DNA from 2 places in the Exiguobacterium sp. s142 genome. Region 2 is predicted to be linked to the other one. Evidence: predicted binding sites of a transcription regulator. Region 2 holds the regulator's gene; the other holds the start of a gene.
What was found. The regulator Rex, encoded in region 2, represses fermentation and respiration genes when NADH is low (regulators of the CRP and FNR family bind a similar motif). The targets are predictions, from matches to a motif close to TTGTGAAATATTTCACAA.

Region 1 (7,806 bases), on a different contig from region 2:
ATAAGCTTTGAGATGACTTCATCTGACGGCCTCCTCCTCTTTTCAGTTTTAAGACGTCCTCAAGCAGGATGCGCCATGAATAAGTTCAATAACATGTAGTTGGCTTGTTATCTATTTCACTAACGGTAACAGTCCAGTATCAAGTCCAAATCTTACCCCTTTTTTAACAAAAAATCAACCACACCTTTACAATTCCCTTTGTACGTCAAAAGCACACATGCGAGATCGCATGTGTGCTTTACAGGTTAGACTCTAGTCGGCAAAAAATGTTTTCGTGCCAGCCAAGCGCAGCCGATGACCCCGGCGTCATTCTCGAGTTCGGCAATTTTGAACGTCGTCGACGTATATACCCGTTCAAGGGCAAACCGCTTAAATTGTTCATCGAGCGGCTCGAGCAAAGCTTGTCTCGCTTTTGAGACGCCGCCGCCGATTACGATCATTTTAGGGTTCAACGTGTTGGCGATGTTTGAAATCGTCAGCCCGAGATATTCCGTCATCTCTTCAACGACTTCTGTCGCGACCTCGTCTTTCGCTTTATAGGCTTCAAACACATCACGAGCCGTCACTTCACCTAACTCGTTCAATGACGTCGTTCTCCCTTTACGCTTTTGTAAGGCGAGACGGGCGATGCCGGTTGCTGAGGCGATCGTCTCGATGCAGCCTTTGCGCCCACATCCACACATGACCGCTTTCGCCTCGTCGCGCTCGACCGTGATATGTCCGATCTCACCAGCCATGCCGGCCGCCCCATGGACGATGTTCCCGTTCGTGATGACACCGCCGCCGACACCCGTACCGAGTGTGATCGCGAGCAGTTCAGACGCTCCTTCACCGGCGCCTTTCCACATCTCCCCTAGCGCGGCCGCGTTCGCATCATTCTCGAGCACGGCCGGCAATCCGACTGCTTTCTCGAATTCCCCGACGAGCTCAAAGTTCTTCCATCCGATGTTCGGCGAGTACTCGACGACACCTTCTGAGAAATTGATAAATCCCGGAGCTCCGATTCCCGCACCCGCAAAATCATGCTTCGCTTTTCCGGATTGCTGAAGATACGCTTCAAACGAGGCGGCGATATCTGTCGGGATATGTACCCCATTATCACGAATGTCCGTCTTGATCTCCCACTTGTCTGAAATGATCCCGTTCATGTCTAGGACGGCCATTTTCACCGTCGTCCCACCGATGTCGATTCCTAATAACCACTTCATGCATTCCACTCCTCGTCTCAAATAAATCGCTTTCATTCAATAGTCTACACTATAAAACCTCTTGTGCAAACATTTGCACAAGAGGTTTTTCTGTCAATCTATTGAATTTTTTAGTTCATGCGTCAAAATAATCTTTGCCGTGTCATACTCGCGCTGTTCGATCATCCCACCAGCGTTCAATTCGTCTAACTCCATCATCATGAGACCGATCTCGGCGTCACGCTCTCCGATATAAATAATCGTGCCAAACGATTTTAAAAACTGTTGCACGTCATAAAAGTTTCTCATTATTATTCCCCCATCGCGGTCAATACGTAGCGATACAGCAACGCTCGTGTCGCCTCGAGCGATGTTTGGTGCGTCCGCTCATAGCTGTGGCTCGACTCGATCCCAGGACCAATGAGCGCATGTCTTACGTCATAGCCGGCCCGGATCGCAGCTGATGCGTCCGAACCGTAGAACGGATAAATGTCGACTTTGAACGGAATGTCGTGGTCGCGGCAAAGCTTCGTGAACTGACGACGCAACTCGAGGTCGTACGGCCCTGAAGAATCTTTGGCACAGATCGATACCGTGTACTCGTCCGAGTGTTGCCCGTCCCCGAGCGCCCCCATATCAACTGCGATGTACTCGTCAACTTCGTCCGGGATCCCGGCGTTCCCGCCAAAACCGACCTCTTCATAGTTCGAAATTAAATAGTAGACCGTATGCGGCAAGTCCGCTTTGACCAAGTCACGCGCCAAATCGAGCAGGATGGCGACCGACGCCTTGTCGTCAAGATGACGCGATTTAATATAACCCGTCTCCGTCTGTTTGAAACGGGGATCGAACGAGACGAAGTCCCCGACTTCGATGCCTAACGCTCGGACGTCGTCCGCCGTATGAACGTCGGCATCTAGACGTACTTCAATGTTCGCCGCCGTCCGCTCGGCACTGTTCGCGTCTTTATAGACGTGCACACTCGATTGATGAACGAGGATCGTCCCGTCCACTGCCTCGCCCGCTTCGCGATGGACGAGACAGTTCTCACCCTCGATCGCGGTCCAAGCGTAACCGCCGACTTGCGTCAGCCGCAAGCGTCCGCTCGGCAACACTTCCTTCACCATCGCACCGAGCGTATCGACGTGGGCGGTCAAAAGACGGGCCGGGCCGCTTTGTCCAGGAAACTTGGCCAACAATGCACCTTTTCTCAACCGGCTCGTCTCAACCCCGAGGTCCGTGAGCTCACGTTCGACGTAACTGACTGCTTCGTGCGTCATTCCAGAAGGACTCGGGATCTCTACTAATCGTTTTAACGTATCAATCATGTTGTTACTCCTTTGTCATCGATGATATCCGAGCCAATATAGTGTCCCGGTCAATAAAACTGCCAGCGCCGTGAACAACAGGCGCCATTTTTTTGTTGTCTCGTCAGGTAATCCGACCACGCCCGCCATCAAAAATCCACCGATGAGGCCCCCGGCATGGGCCGAGTGGTCCAAACTGGCACCGAGGACGAAGGCGAGCCCTACGTTTAATCCTAACATAATAAACAACGATGGGCCGAGCGTCTTCATGAACAGCGAGCGGTCACGCAGTCCGAAATAGAGCAGTGCGCCGACGAGACCGAACAATGCGCCGGACGCTCCGGCCGAAATCGCCTCACTGAACGCGTAGGAGGCGGTCGACGCGATGACGCCCGCCAACAGATAGATCGTCAAGAACCTCGGTGACCCATACATGCGTTCGACGAGCGGGCCGAGCGACCAGAGCGCGAACATGTTGATCGCAAAATGAAACCAGCCGATATGAAGGAACATCGGTGTGACGAGGCGCCACCATTCGCCATCGTCGATGAGCGGATTGACTTTGGCGCCGAATCGGATGAGCGTGTTCGGATCGAGCGTCGAGCCGAGCGATTCGGCGAACCACATGACGACAAACGTCAACATCATGAGCGCATAGACGAGTTGCGGTTCACCGAATGAGAATCGCTTCTTCAGTTCGGCTTTTCGCTGTTTATCGAGCGCGAGCGCGAGCGACCGAAACCGGGTCTCATCTTGGTCATCGCCACACGCGTGCCTGTCGAGTCTCACCTTGGCCGCGACTTGGAACGACAACGTCTCAAGTCGCTCCTCATCGACGAGAGGGTCGCCGTATATATGAACGTGAAGCTTCGCACGCCCGAGTCGTGCGAGTCGGAACGAGCTCATGACCGCCTCGATCTCGATCGCGACATGGTTTGCCCACGCCTTATCCGTCTTTATGTACAGGTGATAGAGGTCTCCAGCTTTCGTGTCGAACAATAGCAGCGCGCGCGAAGGCTCGAGTATACCTTCGACCCGACCGCCCGCCTCGACCGCATGGTAAATGTCTTCCCAAAAACATCCCGGTTGCGTCAACTGAATCCCCTCCTTTCCTTCTGTCTTAATTGTAATCCAATTCGATCATGACGACAAAAGTTGGCGCTTTCTGAATCTGTCCGGCGTCCGTACCAACACATAAAAAACGTAGCCGGCATACGCCGACTACGTCTATATCGCGAATATATTATAAAACAGGTTGCATCGTTTTCAACAACACGTCTGCCGAATGGAGCATTTTCTGCTTCTCTTCTTCTGATAATTCGATTTCGACGACTTGACGCACGCCTTGGCGGTTGATGATTGCCGGCACACCGATATGAATATCGTTCAAGCCGTACTCTCCGTCCAAGTAGGCACCGACCGTGAGCAGCGTGTTCTCGTTACGGAGCACCGCTTTGACGAGACGAAGCAAGCCGAGACCGATCGCATAGTACGTCGCGCCTTTACGTTCGATGATGTGGTACGCAGCGTCACGAACGTTGACGTAGATGTCTTCAAGGTCTTCCCACGTATACTCGTCGTTCTCTTCGAGCAACTGTTCGACCGATTTGCCGTAAATCCGGGCGTTGCTCCACGCCGCGAACTCGGTATCGCCATGCTCACCCATGATGTAAGCGTGGCAGTTGCGCGGATCGACGTTGAAGTAATCACCTAGCATGTAGCGGAGGCGTGACGTATCGAGTACAGTCCCTGAACCGAAGACGCGATGTTTCGGAAGACCCGAGTATTTCCAAGCCAAGTGTGTCATGATATCGACCGGGTTTGATGCGAGGATGATGATACCGTCGAAGCCAGAAGCCATGATTTCAGTGATCATCGATTTCATGATTTTCGCATTTTTCTCAACGAGGTCGAGACGTGTCTCACCTGGTTTTTGAGGAGCGCCGGCCGTGATGACGACGATATCTGCAGCACCGCAGTCCGTGTAATCTCCAGCCCAGACGCGCATCGGTGACGAAGCGAACGAGACGCCGTGGTTCAAGTCCATCGCTTCGCCTTCTGCCTTCGCCTTGTTGATGTCGATGATGACGAGTTCTTCACATAGGCTCGCTGTCGTCAATTGATACGCGAAGCTTGCACCGACCGCTCCGGCCCCGACGAGAGCGACCCGTGTTACTTTTGCATGATTTAATGTTTCCATGTTGTTTTTCCACCCTTCAAACAATCTGTTTCATGTTTTTGTTTTGTCTGTTACACCTAGATTGTAACATCATTCACAAACAGTCAATACAAGAGAAACCGTTTTCAGTTTGGCAATATTGTGACAAAATTCACATTCGTTTGAAACATCCTCATTCTCTGTACTACCCTTAGGCGAAAACAAGAAAACCAATCGCTGCCGCGGAGGCAATCGCCAAGAAATTAACGGCGTCGTTGCCGAGAAAGCGCCATCCAGATACATAGTCGGTCGCTTCACCGTGATGCAGCTTTTTCTCCGTCAGTTTTCGGCACGTCCGACAGCGATACTTACGTTGCACGGTCGCACCGAGCAACGTATCGACGACGCTGCCGCTCAGACCGAGCGCAATCAATAGAAATAGCGTGCCCATCGTTATGTTTAAGAACGGGAGCGATGCCAAGACGATGATCGTCGCGCCGGCGACGGACATGAGCGTACCGAACGGTGACACCCCACCGCTCGTCCCCGGTTCAACTTCACGCAATGTCAAAATAGAGCGCGGTCGGCGCGATGCGAGGACGCCGAACTCCGACCCCCACGTGTCACTCGTCGCCGCCGCGATTGAAACGACGTAAGCGAATAGCCACGCCTCGTTCGAAGTCATCGCCATTCCGACGGCGGTGAGCATAGCGATTCCTCCGTTCGCAAGCACTTGCACGAAGTCACGCGGTCCGGATTTTTCGACGATGTCATCGACCGACGCCTTGTCGCGGGCGCGATATTTTGAAGCGAGCGAGGACGTCGAAAAGAACACACCGAGCAAGTACAGCCCGAACCAGCCAAAACCAAACCCGATGACCGTCCCTGTCACGATCGTCAAGATCGCCCCAGAGAACGTCAACGACCGGAGACGATATCCGGCCAGTGCAACTAGACAAGTTACGAGGACGATTGAGAGCATCGAATCATTTCCCTTTCTGTCACGATCAGTTCGACAGGTATGTCGTGTGGTTCGATCGGTATTTCGTCGAGCACTTGTACGTCGTAGGCGAGCGCGATCGTCGCACCGCGATATGTCGCTAAGAAACGGTCGTAATAACCCCCGCCCCAACCGATCCGATATCCAGAACGGTCAAAGACACGGCCTGGGACGATACAGACATCGATGTCGAGGTCGGTTTCCGCGGTCGTCGGCTCGAGAATACCCATTACCCCCGGCTCGAGGTCGCTGAACGTCCTGATTTCGTGGAACGTGAGCCCCTGTTTCGTTACTTTCGGCACTAACACCGATTTTCCTGCTTTTAAAGCTGTATCGATGAGCGGACGCGTATTCACTTCAAGGTCGAGTGACAATGTGAGTGCGACCGTATGCGCTTGTTGCCACTCAGGAAGTGACGCCACGGTATGTAGGATCGCTTCATCACGCTCGTCACGATCGGTGAGCACGCGAATATTCACATGAACCGCTTTTCGGAGCTCATGTTTAGCTGTCATTTGTTATTCCTCCTATCGAAAAAAAAGGCCGCCACATGAGTGACGGCCGGTCTCAATTATTTCACTTCGCGGTAAAGCGTGTGACGACGGAGACGTGGGTTGTATTTGCGCAATTCGAGGCGCTCTGGGTTGTTACGTTTGTTTTTCTTCGTGATGTACGTGCGATCGCCTGTTTCTGTGCAAGCTAGTGTGATTTTAACGCGCATATCTTTCACTCCCATCTTACTAATGTTGTATCAAGTGCTTTTGCTTTACAGTCTAAGCATACTCAATTATCCTACCAAGTTTTTTTTGAAAAAGCAAGGTTATTTCACGTTCTTTTTCAAACGTTTCTGCCCGTACGGTGACGCGTCGAGCGGTAGGCACGTTTTTACGTTATCGCCGATCACATACCGCGTCGCGAGCTCCTCGATCGAGAGCTGTTCACCGACATAAACCGTATCAGCTTCCGAGAGGACGCCGTTCTCAATGCGATGGATCGCATCGAACAGGCCACCGTGCCCGTGCGGGTTGCGGGTCGTTTCAAATGACAACATAGTTGAGTATAACGGAACATCTAGTGACTTCGCAAGTGAACGTGCCGCTGGAATCGTCATCCAATCAAAATGATGGACCGCTTTGAAGTTGACCATCGTCTGTAACTGTTGGACGAGTTTCACGTAGGCGACGTTCTGAGCAGCGATTTGGTTCATGACATGCTCTAGAAACGGACTCGTGAGTGGGACCCGGTACACGTGCACGCGATTGTGGCGCTCGTATTCAGGCAGTCCTTCACTGTGCGGCGTGAGGACGTAAACGGTCTCCCCGTCAGCCGCTCGTGCCTCGACTTCAGCGACGACGCGGTGACCGAGGTCGCCCACGATATTGCCTGTATATTCTGGCGTGAGGACGAGAATGACCTCACCTTCTTCGCCACGCTCCTGCGTCACATAATAGTCGTGTGGAGATAGGAACGTATCAATATCAATGTCAACGTCGTCCAAGAACGGATAGACCGTGTAGTGCTCGTCTAGCAAGCGATCCGATAGCTTGCCTTCGTAGAGCGCCGTTTCGAGTTCGGCAAACAGACGGGTATGTTCCCGGAAACGTTCGGCGGCGTATTGCGCCGTCGTCTGGCCGTCCAAGATAAACGCCCAATCGCTCGAGACTGAGAGCACATAATGACGAATGAGCTGTCTTAAAGCCCGGTCGGCGAGTGGCGAGGTGTTCCGATAGTCGGCCACGTCTTTGACGAGTTGCGTCTCCATCGTGTGCAAATGTCTGAGCATCCATTCGTTGCGTTCGTTGATCCACACATCGCCGTAACCTTTCCGGCCCCACGTGTTCATCGAAACTTGTACTGTTTGCAGGTCTTGGAAATGACGCTCGAGGAAGAGTGCCGGCGTGATCGTCTCAATCCCGTATGCCTCTAGTCGCTCTGCGACTTGCCCTAAAAATTCAGGGCCCTCAAACCACCAATGGCCGAACAGTTCGGCGTCAAACGGTGCCGTGACGAGGAACGGCGGGAACGTTTGTCCACCGTGCGCTTCTAAATGCGCCGCGAGCGTCTCGGCGAAATCGGTCGCGTGATTATCGATTTGATGTTCGGCCCATCCGCGGACGTAAAAGTCTTTTTCGTCGCTGTCGCCCGTGATGCGAT
Region 2 (7,806 bases):
CATATCTGACAAGAGCGCGGTCACTTCATCATAAAGGCCGTTTGCCTTAATACTGCCTCCACCATATAAGAGAAGCACGCGGTCCCCGTATTGTGGAATTTCGGTACGGAGGGACTCGAGTTGTCCTTTCCCGAATAATAGTTTGGTCGGATTGTGATATTGAAAACGTTCCATTGGTCATTCAACCTCCTTGATTTCTTCTAAGTATTGAACATCGCGACTGGCAAGAAGTGATGCTGCTTGTTCACGATATGTTTGATAGTGGGGTGATGCAATATGGGAATCGAGTGCCGTCTTGTCTGTCCACTTTTCATAAAAGACGAATGCATCAGCGTTTCCTTCGACACGATGTAACGTATACAAGACGCAACCTGCCTCGGTGCGCGATGGGGCGACGACTTGACGTAAATGTGTCTCAAGTGCTGAACCGAGACCAGGTTTTGCTTGAATCTGAGCTAAAATGGTGATCATCTTGATTCCTCCTCAGGCATAAAACCCGCCTGTTCGAACAGGCGGGTCATCATCTTTCATCGATTGGCAACGAGAAAGAATCGATTAGTTTAATGTGTCAATGACGGCTTTCGCCACGGCGACCGTCGACTGTGGGTTTTGTCCAGTGACGAGGTTACCGTCGACTTGAACGTTCTCTGTGAAGTTGTCAGCGAGTACGATGTTGGCACCGAGCTCACGAAGACGTGTTTCGAGCATGAACGGCATGTAGACATCGAGTCCAGTCGCACGTTCTTCTTCGTCCGTGAACGTCGCGATCGTTTTCCCGTTGACGAGCGGTGTACCGTCTGACAATGTCGCGCTGACGAGACCGGCTGGACCGTGGCAAACCGCTGCGACCGTTTTGTTCGCTTCAAACAACGTGCGGAGCGCATGGTTCAAAGCATCGCTATGTGGAAGATCGAACATCGTCCCATGTCCACCTGGCAAGAAGATGGCATCGAACGAGCTGAGGTCTGTGATTGTTTTCAAGTCGATCGTGTCTTTGAGAAGCGGTGCCGTCGCTTGGATTGCTTCCGGTACCTCGCCTTCTAAGCTACGGGCATCAATTGGTGCTTCGCCACCGTTCGGGCTCGCGACTGTGACTGTATACCCAGCTTCTTTAAATTCGACATACGCTTCCCCGAATTCAGATAACCAAAGACCGGTCGCATGACCTTCCTTCATTTCATTCGCGTTCGTTACGACCATTAATACGTGTTTACTCATTGAGAGTTCCTCCTTTAAAATCAACTTGTTGTTTTGCACGTGATTAGAATAACGTGCATCAGAACGAAAAACAAATTAATAAAAAATGAGCGATCGATAAATAAATTTATAGCAAAAAACATCACCTAATGAATTAGGTGATGTTAACGGTTAGGGATACGATGCGTCTCGCGATGCCACGTGTTGATCCGGCTGACTACATAGACGAAGAAGGCGAGCACCCACATAAACAGCGTCTCTTGATAAAAGTGGCCCCAGACCGAGCCGGGCGCATAAAAGCTATGCACCGTGACATCAACTGGCCAAATGACGAGCCGGATGAAGAGGGTGCTCATGAGGAGACCGCTGAGCAGGCTGATGATGATACCGGACCATGTTTGGATGATAAACCCGACGACAATCGGCAGGAAGTAAAATAAAATGATCGGGACGTTCGTCGCCTCGCCGCGGATGAGTTCCGAGATATACTCGGTCCCACTCGGCACGATGTAGACGAACCCGGTCAGGAACGCATGCATCCAATCGATCCGCATGGCACGGGAACGCATCATGAATGGAGTTCCTCCCATTCTGTGAACAGTTCCGTGATCGACTCTTTCGTCGCGTCGGACTCGGTCGACAGCTCTTGGGCGCGGGCGAAGTCGTTGAACACGTCCGGTTCGCATAACAGCTGCTCTATTTCTTCAAGCCGAGCTTCGTGGCGCTCGATTGTCAGCTCGATCTCTTCGACCCGCTGTTTCAACCGGCGTTCTTCGCGCTGCTGTTCCTTGTCGGCGCGCTGCTTCTTGACGACGACTTGTTTCGTCTCCTCGCGGGCGAGCCGGGCAAGGTCCTCGAGTTCTTCTTTCTTCTCGACGTAATACGAGTAGTCGCCGAGGTACTCATCGATGCCGTTCGGCGTGATCTCTAAGACACGCGTGGCGAGCCGGTCGATGAAGTAACGGTCGTGGGAGACGAACAGGATCGTCCCGGGGTAGTCGACGAGCGCGTTCTCGAGGATCATCTTCGAGTCGAGGTCCAAGTGGTTCGTCGGCTCATCCAAGACGAGCAAGTTCGGTTGCTCGAGCTTGAGCTTGGCGAGCGTCAGCCGGGCTCGTTCGCCGCCGGATAGTTCTTGGACGCGTTTCATAACGTCGTCCCCGCTGAACAAGAACTGGCCGAGCAGACTGCGGACTTCTTGCTCGCGCATGAGCGGCCAGTCGTTCCAAATCTCATCGATGACGCGGTTCGCGTCCGACAAGTTCTGTTGTTCCTGGTCGTAGTAGCCGATCTCGACGCCGGTACCGTAGCGGATGTCACCGGTCAGTGCCGGTTGTTGTTTCGTCAACACTTTGAGGAGCGTCGATTTGCCGACCCCGTTCGGGCCGACGAGGGCGACCGACTCGCCGCGTTGCAGTTGGAAACGCAAGTTCTGTGCGATCGGTTCTTCGTAGCCGATGGCGAGGTCGCTGCCGCTCAACACATCGTTCCCGCTTTGACGTTTGATCGAGAACGACAACACCGCGCTTCGTTCGTCACCGTCAGGCACGTCCATGCGGTCGATCTTCTCGAGCCGCTTGCGGACGCTTTGGGCGCGTTTCGTCGTCGTCGCCCGGGCGATGTTCCGTTGGATGAAGTCTTGCATCTTGGCGATTTCTTCTTGTTGCGACTCGAACTGCTTCTTCTCTTGTTCGTAAAGCGCGGCCTTCTGCTCGAGGAATTTCGTATAGTTCCCGACGAAGCGGCGGCTGCGGTTGCGTGACAGCTCGTAGACGACCGAGACGACGCGGTCGAGGAAGTAACGGTCGTGGGAGACGATGAGGACGGCACCTTTATAGCCGCTCAAATATTTCTCGAGCCAGCTGAGCGTCTCGATGTCCAAATGGTTCGTCGGCTCATCCAAGATGAGCAGGTCCGGGCTTTGCAGGAGCATCTTCGCTAAGGCAAGACGTGTCCGCTGTCCGCCTGAGAGCGTATCGATCCGACGTTCGAAGTCGTCCGGATAAAACCGCATCCCGTGCAAGATCGAGCGGATCGTCGCTTCATACTGATAGCCGCCGCGGTCTTTGAACGTGTGTTGCTCCTCGTCATACGCCGCAAGCAGACGCTCGTAGGCGGCCGGGTCGTTCAAGATCCGCTCCGAGCCCATGTCTTGCTCCATCTGGCGGAGCGTCTTCTCTTGTTCGATCAAGTCGGTGAAGACGGTGAGCATCTCGTTCCACATCGTCTCGTTCGATTCTAATCCTGAGTCTTGGGCGAGATAGCCGATCGTCACGTCTTTTGGCTTCATGATGTCGCCCGAGTCATAGTTGTACTCGCCGGCGATGACTTTTAACAGCGTCGACTTGCCGGCGCCGTTGCGGCCGACGAGGGCGACGCGTTCGCCTTCTTGGATTTCTAGTTTGACATTCTCTAAAATCGGCTCGACGCCGAACGATTTGGATAAGTTGTTGACTTGCAGTAGGATCAAGTGAAAAAACCCCTTTCTCTCTGTTTAGTATACTTTATTTCTTCCCCTTTTCAGGTATATTCATTGAGTGCTTATGTGAATTCGTTTACAATCAAGGTGTATGAAATCAGATTCGTTTGAAACGCGTCGTAAAAAGGAGGCTCTTTCCGTTGAGTCAAAACGAACCAAAGATTCCGCAAGCGACAGCCAAACGGTTGCCACTATACTATCGGTTTATCCAAAGCCTACATTCGTCAGGGAAACAGCGTGTCTCTTCTGCTGAACTGAGCGAGGCAGTCAAGGTCGATTCGGCAACGATTCGCCGTGACTTCTCATACTTCGGTGCGCTCGGTAAAAAGGGATATGGCTATAACGTACAGTATCTGTTAGAATTTTTCCGTAAGACGCTGAATCAAGACGAGATCACGAACGTCGCCTTGGTCGGGGTCGGTCATCTCGGGACAGCGTTCGTCAACTATAACTTCCTTAAAAACAATAACACACATATCGTCGTCGGGTTCGACGCAGACGAGACAAAAGTCGGCACGACGATGTCAGGTGTCCCGATTCATCACGTCGATGAGATGGAACAGATTATGAAGCAAAACAAGATCGATGTCGCCATCCTCACGGTCCCGTCTGCCTACGCGCAACCGGTCGCCGATGATTTGGTCCGCTATGGCGTTCGAGGGATCTTGAACTTCACGCCGGCGCGATTGACTGTACCGGACACGGTCCGCGTCCATCATATCGACTTGTCGATCGAACTCCAGTCGCTCATTTACTTTATGCAACACTATCCATCCGCTGAGGGGGTCCATCAATAATGGAATTTCTACAATCATCACTCGTCGTCGGTATCCCAGGTGGCGTCAGTATTTTCGTCATCGCCATCATCGCGCTCATCCTCTTCGGGCCGAAGAAATTGCCAGAGTTCGGCCGGGCAGCGGGGCAGACGCTCCGTGAGTTCAAAAATGCCACGAACGGTATGATGAAAGAGCACGATGAGACCGACAAGAAAGAAATTGAGAAGAAAGAGCAGTAAGCCATGAGCCATCAACCTGATCAAGAACGGGCACTGTCCGATCACTTGACAGAGCTGCGGAGACGACTGATGCTGTCGGCATTTGTCGTCTTTGCCTTCTTTCTGATCGCTTTGCCGAGTGTCAAATACGTGCTCGCCTATCTGCAGGCGGACCTCGTCGAACGAGGGCTCGAGCTGAACGCCTTTGGGGTCGCGGACCCGCTCATGATTTACTTGAACTTGGCGCTCGTCATCGGGCTCGTCGCATCGGGTCCATTTCTACTGTATCAACTGTGGGCGTTCGTCGCACCTGGTCTGCATCCGAATGAACGAAAATGGACGCTCGCCTATATCCCGGTCATCTTTATCTTGTTCCTCATCGGTCTCGCATTCGCCTACTATTGGTTGTTCCCGCTCGTCCTCGATATCTCGACGGACCTCGGGCAAGACCTCGGTCTGACACAGATCATCGGGGCGACGAACTATTTCACGTTCCTGTTGCAGCTGACGATCCCGTTTGGACTGTTGTTCCAACTGCCGGTCGTGACGATGTTCTTGACGCGCATCGGTGTCGTGACGCCGTACTTCCTCTCAAAAATTCGGAAGTACGCCTACTTCGCCTTGTTCGTCATCGCGGCATTCATCACGCCGCCGGATTTGACGTCGCACCTCATGGTGTCGCTGCCGCTCTTCTTCCTATATGAGATCAGCTTATCGATCTCGCGCGTGACGTACCGCGGTGTGCTCCGACGTGAGAAAGAGGCGATGGTGAAAGAACAGATGGATTTGATGAAGCAAATGAATGAGAAGTGAACACTACGTCATGAGACGTGGTGTTTTTTTTAATTTTAGGGCTATTAAATTTTGAAAAAACAACTTAAAATTAGGAAGGTTGAATTAAAAATGGATTATTTTTGAAAGTTATGTATTCATAAACAGAAATGAGGAGAACGATGAACAAATGGTTATGGAGCATACTCGTTGTGCTCGTCATGGTGGCAGCGCCCGGATTAGACGTTCGGGCAGAGGGTTATGCCAAGCCTGAAGTCATTCCGGCAGGAGAAGTGGTAGGAAATAGTGAATATGTGTGGCGCTCAGGAGATCCTGAGACGCTCGTCCATGTGAAGACCGGTGAAGTCTATACATTACCGATTCGAGTGTCCGTCTTGCACAACATTCACGCAGTCGGGGACGGTCGATTTATTTTGGAAGGGTGGCAACAATGGATGGTATGGGATATCCATACCGATTCAGGTTCAAGCTTTCCGATTGAGCCGGGAAGCGGTCTGGATGCAGTCGTTGCGATCAATCAGTCGGCGGAAACAGTTTTATGGACCGACGACAAAAAATATGTCACCACGTCGATGGCAGGGGACATCCTCGGGTCGATCACTAAAGAGAGTATGTATGAAGCATACGGACTGCTCGACGACGGAAATGTCCTCGCATTCGTGGATGGCCAAATCACGAAACGGACAGTGACGGGTGAAGTGCTCGAGACGCTTGGTTCATATACGGGCCAGGTGAGGGGAGCGTCGTTGATCAAGGGAGCGAACCAGTGGGTCGTCACAAAATCCGGTGACTGGGAACATCTCAATATATTCGATATAGCGACGAAACGATGGATTGAGAAAGATGCGCCAGACGTAAGGAATCTAAGTTGGAAAGACGGCGTCTACTACTTCACGATTCGAAAGATGTACACGACGTTTTATGTCAGTTATAACGTGGCGACGAATGAATGGCGAGAAGCGCCGATCGATGACGCGGACGTCCGACAGCACGGACCGTGGTATGTCTTTTCTGAAAACCGCACGGTAGGTTATACGCCGGAGTCGTTATGGAAAGCACCATGGAAACTGCTTGTCAACGTGCCGAAAACGACGGCACGTTATGAAGTAGGTCGTCCCTATGAAGTGAACGGAACCGTGACACTTGTTGATGGGACGGTTTTACCTGTCTCGGGTACCGAGTTGAAGGCCCGTTTAGCCTACCAAGACGATCCATTCGTCTGGGAGCAAGACAAACTGACGCTGCAGACGAATGGTTCTTATGACATGATTTTCGAGTGGAATGATTTGGACCGACGCTTAGATTTATGGGCGTCGAATTACGTACCCCTCACACTCGATCCACCGTCGGGCGTATTAGGTCCGATCAGTGGGAAGACGGCACCGAACACGCCGGTGTTTGTCAGCGTGACGAAAAACTTGTATCAATCGAATTCATCGGATTCATTGTTGAACTATCAATCGACGACGGTCCAATCGGATGAATCAGGGCGCTATACGTGGCAACCTGCGCGTTGGTTCACACCGGGATCTCGCGTGACTGTGAAAATCGGTAGTAAGTCGGGCGTGTACGCCGAACCAATCGAACTTCAGACGGTCAAGGAGAGTGAGGACACGTCACCGAACGGCATCTCGGTTCTGACGAAAACGGTCACTTCAGGTGTCACGTTGAAAACGACGCCGAACGCCTCGGTGGATGTGTTGATTCGCAGTGGGAAATACTACGAAGTTTTGAATGAGCAGGCAGATGAGGACGGGCTCGTTTCGATTAAAGAGTTCAATACGATGCCTGTAGACATCGGAACAAAAGTCTACTACAAATTAAAAGAGGCACCCGCTTCAGCGTTCCGGCTCACAACCGTTGAGACAAGAGTGGAACCGCCTGTGTTTTCGTGGACTCGGACACCGTTGATGTATGACAAATCCATCAATGTCACATCGAGTACCGATCAGGCCTATCGCATTTATCGAAATGGTACGCATGTGGCGACAACACGCGCGATGCCGTACACGTTCGACACCCCACTGAAAGAAGGGGAGGTCATTCTCGTCACACGCTCGAGCGGCGATGCGACGTACCAACTAACGAAAAAGGTCCAAGCGTTCACACCGACGCTCAGTGTGACGGACACGCTGATGACGAAGACAGAGGCGACGCTCACGATCAAGAAGACGAGTACGGCGACTGTTCGATTTTACGTGAATGATAAGCTCGTCACGGCGAAACGTCTGTCGACGACGCGATACACGGTCCCGGCCAAACCGGGAGATGTGATTCGTGTCCGAGCGGCGGTCGGATCGAAGTCGCGTGACGTCTCGGTCAATTTGCCGAAGACATCGCTGTC

Region 1: the regulator Rex is predicted to act here: its motif matches at 4,813-4,830, upstream of KNP77_RS11900 (L-lactate dehydrogenase).

Annotation. Positions count from the first base shown of each region.
Region 1 is NZ_JACSMB010000014.1:10,896-18,701, reverse strand. It holds gene KNP77_RS11925 (LTA synthase family protein) at 1-22, opposite strand, end outside; gene KNP77_RS11920 (ROK family glucokinase) at 246-1,208, opposite strand; gene KNP77_RS11915 (YqgQ family protein) at 1,302-1,496, opposite strand; gene KNP77_RS11910 (M42 family metallopeptidase) at 1,499-2,515, opposite strand; gene KNP77_RS11905 (rhomboid family intramembrane serine protease) at 2,531-3,589, opposite strand; gene KNP77_RS11900 (L-lactate dehydrogenase) at 3,738-4,694, opposite strand; gene KNP77_RS11895 (DUF92 domain-containing protein) at 4,864-5,634, opposite strand; gene KNP77_RS11890 (5-formyltetrahydrofolate cyclo-ligase) at 5,613-6,167, opposite strand; gene rpmG (50S ribosomal protein L33) at 6,224-6,388, opposite strand; gene KNP77_RS11880 (1,4-alpha-glucan branching protein domain-containing protein) at 6,473-7,806, opposite strand, start outside.
Region 2 is NZ_JACSMB010000027.1:3,355-11,160, reverse strand. It holds gene KNP77_RS15130 (iron-containing alcohol dehydrogenase) at 1-174, opposite strand, end outside; gene KNP77_RS15125 (putative quinol monooxygenase) at 178-471, opposite strand; gene KNP77_RS15120 (type 1 glutamine amidotransferase domain-containing protein) at 556-1,218, opposite strand; gene KNP77_RS15115 (hypothetical protein) at 1,362-1,769, opposite strand; gene KNP77_RS15110 (ABC-F family ATP-binding cassette domain-containing protein) at 1,766-3,667, opposite strand; gene KNP77_RS15105 (redox-sensing transcriptional repressor Rex) at 3,817-4,473, shown strand; gene KNP77_RS15100 (twin-arginine translocase TatA/TatE family subunit) at 4,473-4,691, shown strand; gene tatC (twin-arginine translocase subunit TatC) at 4,695-5,483, shown strand; gene KNP77_RS15090 (hypothetical protein) at 5,624-7,806, shown strand, end outside.